Regions from separate parts of the Streptomyces tendae genome, predicted to be linked through region 1. Evidence: riboswitches for the same ligand, from Rfam matches in the RefSeq annotation. Region 1 holds a riboswitch; each other region holds the start of a gene.
The links. Region 1 has a riboswitch for cobalamin ahead of F3L20_RS05670 (ribonucleoside-diphosphate reductase subunit alpha). Riboswitches for the same ligand answer to the same signal wherever they lie in the genome.
Positions count from the first base shown of each region.

Region 2: another riboswitch for cobalamin. It lies ahead of F3L20_RS15790 (ABC transporter substrate-binding protein); the one in region 1 lies ahead of F3L20_RS05670 (ribonucleoside-diphosphate reductase subunit alpha).
Region 3: another riboswitch for cobalamin. It lies ahead of F3L20_RS12085 (energy-coupling factor ABC transporter permease); the one in region 1 lies ahead of F3L20_RS05670 (ribonucleoside-diphosphate reductase subunit alpha).

Region 1 covers NZ_CP043959.1:1,194,950-1,197,203, forward strand. The annotation lists partial or broken gene F3L20_RS05670 (ribonucleoside-diphosphate reductase subunit alpha) at 1-1,200, opposite strand, end outside; cobalamin riboswitch at 1,326-1,493, opposite strand; gene F3L20_RS05675 (GNAT family N-acetyltransferase) at 1,509-2,015, opposite strand; gene mctP (monocarboxylate uptake permease MctP) at 2,094-2,254, opposite strand, start outside.
Region 2 covers NZ_CP043959.1:3,430,707-3,432,960, forward strand. The annotation lists gene F3L20_RS15790 (ABC transporter substrate-binding protein) at 1-854, opposite strand, end outside; cobalamin riboswitch at 903-1,024, opposite strand; partial or broken gene F3L20_RS15795 (ferric reductase-like transmembrane domain-containing protein) at 1,220-2,196, shown strand.
Region 3 covers NZ_CP043959.1:2,584,377-2,586,630, forward strand. The annotation lists gene F3L20_RS12080 (energy-coupling factor ABC transporter substrate-binding protein) at 1-97, opposite strand, end outside; gene F3L20_RS12085 (energy-coupling factor ABC transporter permease) at 94-816, opposite strand; cobalamin riboswitch at 847-1,029, opposite strand; gene F3L20_RS12090 (ABC transporter substrate-binding protein) at 1,283-2,254, shown strand, end outside.

The DNA.
Region 1 (2,254 bases):
GCGCATCATCCGGCCGTACAGCTCGCGGGCCGGGAGCGTCCTGCGGGCCAGGCCCTTCGCCTCGGCGGCGCGGTAGGCCGCGTCGAACTCCTCGCCCCACAGGTCGACCAGCTCGGGCACGTCGACGGGGGAGAACAGCGACCACTGGGCGTCGGCGTCGACCCGGCGCATGAACTCGTCCGGCACCCAGTGCGCCAGGTTCAGGTTGTGCGTACGGCGGGCGTCCTCACCGGTGTTGTCGCGCAGCTCCAGGAACTCCTCGACGTCCGCGTGCCAGGTCTCCAGGTAGACGGCGGCGGCGCCCTTGCGCCGGCCGCCCTGGTTCACGGCGGCGACGGAGGCGTCCAGCGTCTTCAGGAACGGGACGATGCCGTTGGAGTGCCCGTTGGTGCCGCGGATCAGCGAGCCCCGGGCGCGGACCCGGGAGAAGGACAGGCCGATGCCGCCGGCGTGCTTCGAGAGGCGGGCGACCTGGTGGTAGCGGTCGTAGAGGGAGTCCAGCTCGTCCTTGGGGGAGTCGAGGAGGTAGCAGGACGACATCTGCGGGTGGCGGGTGCCGGAGTTGAACAGCGTGGGGGAGGAGGGCAGGTAGTCCAGCCGCCTCATCAGCCCGTACAGGGCGGCGACCTCCTCCAGCGCCCGCTCGCTGTCGTCCTCGGCGAGTCCGCAGGCCACCCGCAGCAGGAAGTGCTGGGGCGTCTCGACGACCTTGCGGGTGACCGGGTGGCGCAGCAGGTAGCGGCTGTGCAGGGTGCGCAGCCCGAAGTAGCCGAAGCGGTCGTCGGCCGCGGTGTCGACCAGGGCGTCCAGGCGGGCCGCGTGCAGCCGGACGAGGGCCGCCGTCCGGTCACCGATCAGTCCCTCCCGGTGCCCGGTGGCGACCGACCCGGTGAAGGAGGTCACGCCCTGCGAGGCGGCCTCGGCGCGGATGCCGAGGGTCAGCAGCCGGGCGGCGAGGCGGGAGTAGGCGGGGTCCTCGGAGATCAGGCCGGCCGCCGTCTCGGTGGCCAGTTCCCGCAGCTCCGCCTCGTCGGCGGCGGCGGACCGCCCCCGCAGCGCGGCCGCGGCCACCCGGCCGGGGTCGGCGTCGGGCAGGTCGGCGGTCAGCTCGGTCAGGGTCCGCAGCAGCGCGGCCCCGGGGCCGTCGCCCTCCTCGGTCACGCGGGTCGCTGAAGCCGGATCGGCTGGCGCGATGGTCACGTGGGGCTCTCCCTCGCTCGGCACGGGGGCCTCGAAGAGCGCAGGGGGCAGCACACGAGCGCACGCGGCGCCGCGTCCACCGGCCCATTCCGCGAGGCCCGGACGTCAGGGCACCCGGACCGGACGGGCCGGGCGCACTGTCGGCAGGTCCTCGGACTGACTCCCGTGCGCGCCCGTGGGCAGGCAGGGGTACACCGTTGCGGGACAGTTCCGGATTCGCACCGGATTCCCCTGCGGCGACAGCGAGCATGAGCATACATCTTGTGTCGGGTGCCGCCAGCAACCCCATATGTTGTGTCGAGTCGGTGTCAGAGCGTCAGCTCGTAGGTGAGGAGCATGATGTCGTCCAGCTCCGGCAACGGGTTCCAGTCCCGCTCCGGGGCGCGGGTGAAGCCCAGCCGCTCGTAGACGCGGTGGGCGGCGCGCATGGTGCGCTGGGTCGACAGCACGACCCGCGCGCAGCCCTCGATCGCCCGTGCCCGGTCGACGCAGGCGCGCACCAGCGCCTCCCCGGCGCCCCGCCCCCGGCCGGCGGAGGCCACCGCCAGCATCCGGATCTCCGCCTCGTCGGGCCGCGCCATGTCGGCCATCGGCCCGGGCCCCGGGACGAAGGTCACCCCGCCCAGCAGCGTGCCGTGCTCCACGGCGACCAGCACCTCGGCGGCGGCCGCCCGCTTCGCCACGTCCCTGAGCTCACCGAGGTAGGCGTCGCTCTCCCCGAAGTCCAGCAGGCCGTCCTGGAGATAGGCCTGCGCGGTGATCTCACCGAGGTCCGCGTACTCGCCGGGCGTCACCGGCCGGATGACGATGTCCATGCGGGGAGTCTGCCGCACGGGTACGACAGCGGGCCGCCGGTTTTCCACCGGCGGCCCGCTGCCCGGGTACCCGCGACCTCAGTGCGTGCTGCCCGCCGTGGCCGGCGGGAGCTCGGTCCGGACGCCGGGGTCGCCCGCGTCCGCCGTGTAGTCCTGCGGCTTCGTCTCGTCGACGCCCTCGGGCGCCTTGGCCGCCCGCAGCACGAACGTGAGCACCACCGTGACCACCACGTTGATCA
Region 2 (2,254 bases), 2.2 Mb from region 1:
CTTCCGGCGCCGGCGTAGTCGTAGACGGCGATGGCTTCCGGCTTGCGCTCGACGACCTGCTCCCAGGAGACGTCTCCGAAGACGTCGTCGAGGTCGGCGAAGACGTTCTCGCCGCCCGCCAGCCGGATCAGTTCGGTGCCCAGGCTCCTGCCGCCGGCGGTGAAGGCGCTCTTGTCGCCGCTGTCGTAGACGAAGACGGGCACCTCGGGCTCGTCCTCGACCGTGCCGGCGGCCTGGCCGACGCGGGCCTCGAGGTCCTCGACCAGCTGGTCGGCCCGGTCCGGAACACCGAAGACCTTGCCGATGGTGCGGATCTCGTCGTAGGTGTCCTTCATCGTCACCTGCTTCCCGCCGCAGTACTCACGGTTGAGGTAGGTGTCGATGCCGGCGTCGGCGAACGCCTTGCGGGAGCGGCCCTCGTTCTCGGCGAAGGCGCTGCCGTAGCCGCCGTAGACGAAGTCGGGTTCGGCGTCCAGGATCTTCTCGAACGACGGTTCCTTCTCCGCCAGTTCGGGGATCGTCTCGTAGTCCTTCCTCAGCTCGGGCAGGACGGCGGAGTCGGGGAAGGCCGTGCCGACCATGCGGTCCCTCAGCCCGAGGGCGAGCATGAGTTCCGCCGGGTGCTGGTGGATGGTGACCACCCGCGACGGAGGCTCGTCGTACGTCGTCGTGACGCCGCAGTTGTCGATGGTGACCGGGAAGCCCGCGTGCACGGCCGCGGTGGTCTTCGCGTCCCCGCCGCCCTCGTCGGACGAACCGCAGCCGGCGGCCGACACCATCGACGAAAGGGCCACGGCAGCGGCCGTGGCACGGAGGAACCCGCGCGTGCGGGCAGGGGTGAGCAACTGGGACACGTGAAGCCTCCTGGAGTCCGCGCTCCTTGGGACGGGCCCGCGACGGACCAGTGTCCTGACTCCCGGATCGACGTTTCCCTCCGCCTTCCCGCGCGGTGCGCAGTGGCATGTCGGAGGGGCGCTCCCCGGTCACAGTGGCGGGACCGTGCCGGATTCGCACCGGCTTCCTGTCTCCCGTCGCGGCGATGACCAGGCGATCCTACGTTCCCCCGAACCGACGGCGAAAGGGCGTGCCGAGCCGAGCACCTCGCCTGGCTGCTCTGGCCTGATTGTGGCTCCAAGGATCACGCCCTCGTCAGCCAGACTTGTTGCCTCACGCCACATGAGCCACCGCTGCCGCGATGGCCCGTGCCCGGGAGGCCCTGATGACGTCGGACGTGAGGCCGGACGAGGACGGGGCGGTGTCCCGTCAGGAAGCAGCGGCCTCCGGTGACCGTGTCGCGCTGCGCGGCGATCTGCGGCCGCCCTGCCCGACGCCACCGCCGCGGTGGTGGTCACCGTGCTCGTGTTCGCCCTTCTGTGGGCGCGCATGGATTCGGGAGCCTCGGACACCGTCGCGGTGATGCCGTTCATGGACGATCCCGGCACCTACTGGATGTATCTGCTCAGCCAGGCGTTCGGCTGGTCCGCCCTGCTGTGGGCCTGGGGCACGGTCATGCTCGGGCTGCTGCTGTCGGGACCACGCCCCGCCCGGCTGCCGGTGTCGCGGCAGGTACTGGAGCGCTGGCACCGCACCACCAGCCTGACGACCATGGCGCTGATGTTCGCGCACGCGCTGATGTTCGCGGCCGAACTCGTGCGCTACGAGACGAAGGTGGACTGGGCGGAGCGGCTGTGGGTGGCCTTCGCGGACACCCTCGTGCCGGGCTGGTACGACTCCGGGACCGGCCGCATCGCCATCCCGATCGGCCAGGGTGCCCTGTACCTGGCCATCCCGCTCGGGCTGCTGTTCTACGTCCGGCACCGCATCGGGGCGAACACCTGGCGCCGGCTGCACCGCTTCGTGATCGTCGTGTACGTGCTGAGCGTCTGGCACACGCTGCTGTACGGGACCAACGTCTGGTACGGGGAGTGGCCGCGCACCGTGCTGTGGCTCCTGCAACTCCCGGTCGCACTGCTGCTGTTGCTCCGTCTGCTGCGGCCGGCCCGGCGAGCCGAGCGGCTGGGCCCGCCGGGCGGGGGCGCGGCCCGGCCGGGCTGGTGGGTGCGGGCGGCGGGACGGGCCGCCGCCGCGGCCGTCCTCGTGGGGCTGGTCGTTGTCGCGGTGTCCGGCCGTGACGGCGGGCGGGACCGCCCGGCCCATCCGCCCGCGACGGCTCCCCACGCCCAGGAGACGGACTGACGGCCGGTGCGGCGTCCCGAATGATGTGTACGTCGAGCGGATTCCCCTCTCCCACGCC
Region 3 (2,254 bases), 1.4 Mb from region 1:
CCTCCTTGTGGTCGCCGAGCCCGAACACCAGCGGGATCACGGCGAGGGCGGCGACGAGCAGCAGAAGCAGGGTGTTGATCCTCGTGTTGCGGCTCATCGGGCCACCACCTCCGCCGACTCGGCCGACTCCGCCCGCCCGCGACGCCCGGCGACCGAGGTGACCAGCACCCCGAGCCGGGTCAGCTCGCCCTTGCTCGACTGCACCAGCAGGCGCATCACCAGCACGGTCAGCAGCCCCTCGCTCACCGCGAGCGGGATCTGCGTGACCGCGAAGATGGACCCGAACTTGCCCAGGGCGCCCAGGAATCCGCTGCCGGGGTCCGGAAAGGCGAGCGCCAGCTGCACGCTCGTCACGCAGTACGTCGACAGGTCGGCGACGAACGCGCCGCAGAACACCGCTCCCATCAGCGGCACGTCGTACCGGCGCAGCAGCCGGTAGACGGCGTACCCCGCCCACGGTCCGACGATCGCCATCGAGAAGACGTTGGCGCCCAGGGTGGTCAGCCCGCCGTGCGCGAGCAGCAGTGCCTGGAACAGCAGGGTGATGGTCCCGAGCACCGCCATGACGGGTGGCCGGAACAGGATCGCGCCCAGCCCCGTGCCGGTGGGATGGGAGCAACTCCCGGTCACCGACGGCAGTTTCAGCGCGGACAGGACGAACGTGAAGGCGCCCGACGCGCCCAGCAGCAGTGTGCTCTCGGGATGAGCTCTCACTTCACGGATGAGCGACCGGGCTCCGTGGACGACGAACGGCGCCGACGCGACGCCCCAGGCGACCGCGTGCGCCGGTGGCAGAAAACCCTCGGCAATGTGCATGGCTCAGCAGACCCTCTCCAGCACCTCGTGGATGGTTGACGCGCCTTGGCCGGTCTCCTGGCTGACGGGTACCACCGCCCGTGCTCCGCCTTCCCGGGTCCCGGAGGACCCAGTGGCTGCCCGCGAGGGCCGGAGCCGGACTTCCCGATCACAGTGGCGAGGGCCGCACCGGTATCGCACCGATTTCCCGTCACCAAGGCGTGGCGACAGTAGTCCCCGGCGAGGCCCGGTGACAAGCGGCGACGGGGGCGCGCGGACGGCGCCCGGCAGCTCGCGACCCGGCGCACACCTGCGCGTTCGGGCCTCACGGGGCCCGCTTCCGGATCCGGGGGATAGGGGGCCGCCGTCCTGGGCAGGGTCTTGCTGCAACTAATATGCAACAACGACTTTCCAGCAACAGGTTCGGACAGGACGTCCGGACAAGAGGCCCGGGCAAGAGGTCCGGTCGACAGGGATGTGAGGTTCGATGACGACCCGACGCATACGGGGAGCCGCTGCGGTACTGGCGACGGCCTCGGTGGTCACCGCCTGCTCGGCGCCGGGCAGTGGCGGCGCGGACGGCGCGGCGGCCGCCGAGTCCGTCGTGATCGGGGTCTCCACCGAGCCCGACACCCTGAGCCCGCTGCTCGGTTACGGCAAGGACGGCAACTCGAAGATCTTCGACGGACTCCTCGCCCGCGACGCCGACATGAACCTGCGGCCCGCCCTGGCGAAGGCGCTCCCGAAGATCACGGACGGCGGCCGGACCTACACCTACACCCTGCGCGAGGGTGTGGAGTTCAGCGACGGCGAGCCGCTGACCGCCCGGGACGTGGTCTTCACCTACCGCACGGTGCTCGACGACGACACCAACAACACCTTCAAGAGCGAACTGGCCGCCGTCGAGGACGTCCGGGCGGTGGGCGACGACACGGTCGTCTTCACCCTGCGTCACCCCTACGCGCCGTTCGCCGCCCGCACGGTGCTGCCGGTCGTCCCCGAGCACGTCGCCGGGAAGCAGGACCCCAACACCGGCGCCTTCAACACCGAGCCGGTCGGCACCGGGCCGTACGTCCTCGTCGACTGGCGCAAGGGCGAGAAGCTCACCTTCAAGGCCAACCCGCACTACTGGGGCGGCGCGCCGAAGGTGAAGAAGCTCACCATGGCGATCGTCGCCGACGACGACGTCCGCGCCACCCGCCTGCGCTCCGGCGACCTCGACGGCGCGGTCCTCCCGCCCAACCTCGCCGCCACCTTCAAGAACGACGACGACAAGAAGACGTACCGGGCCACCTCCTACGACTTCCGCGCCGTCACCCTGCCCAGCGGCAGCCCCGTCACCGGCGACACCGCGATCCGCCGCGCCCTCGACCTCGCCGTCGACCGGCAGGCCATGGTCGACAAGATCCTCGACGGCGCCGGCCGCCCCGCCTACGGCCCGCTGCCCGTCGACGACCCC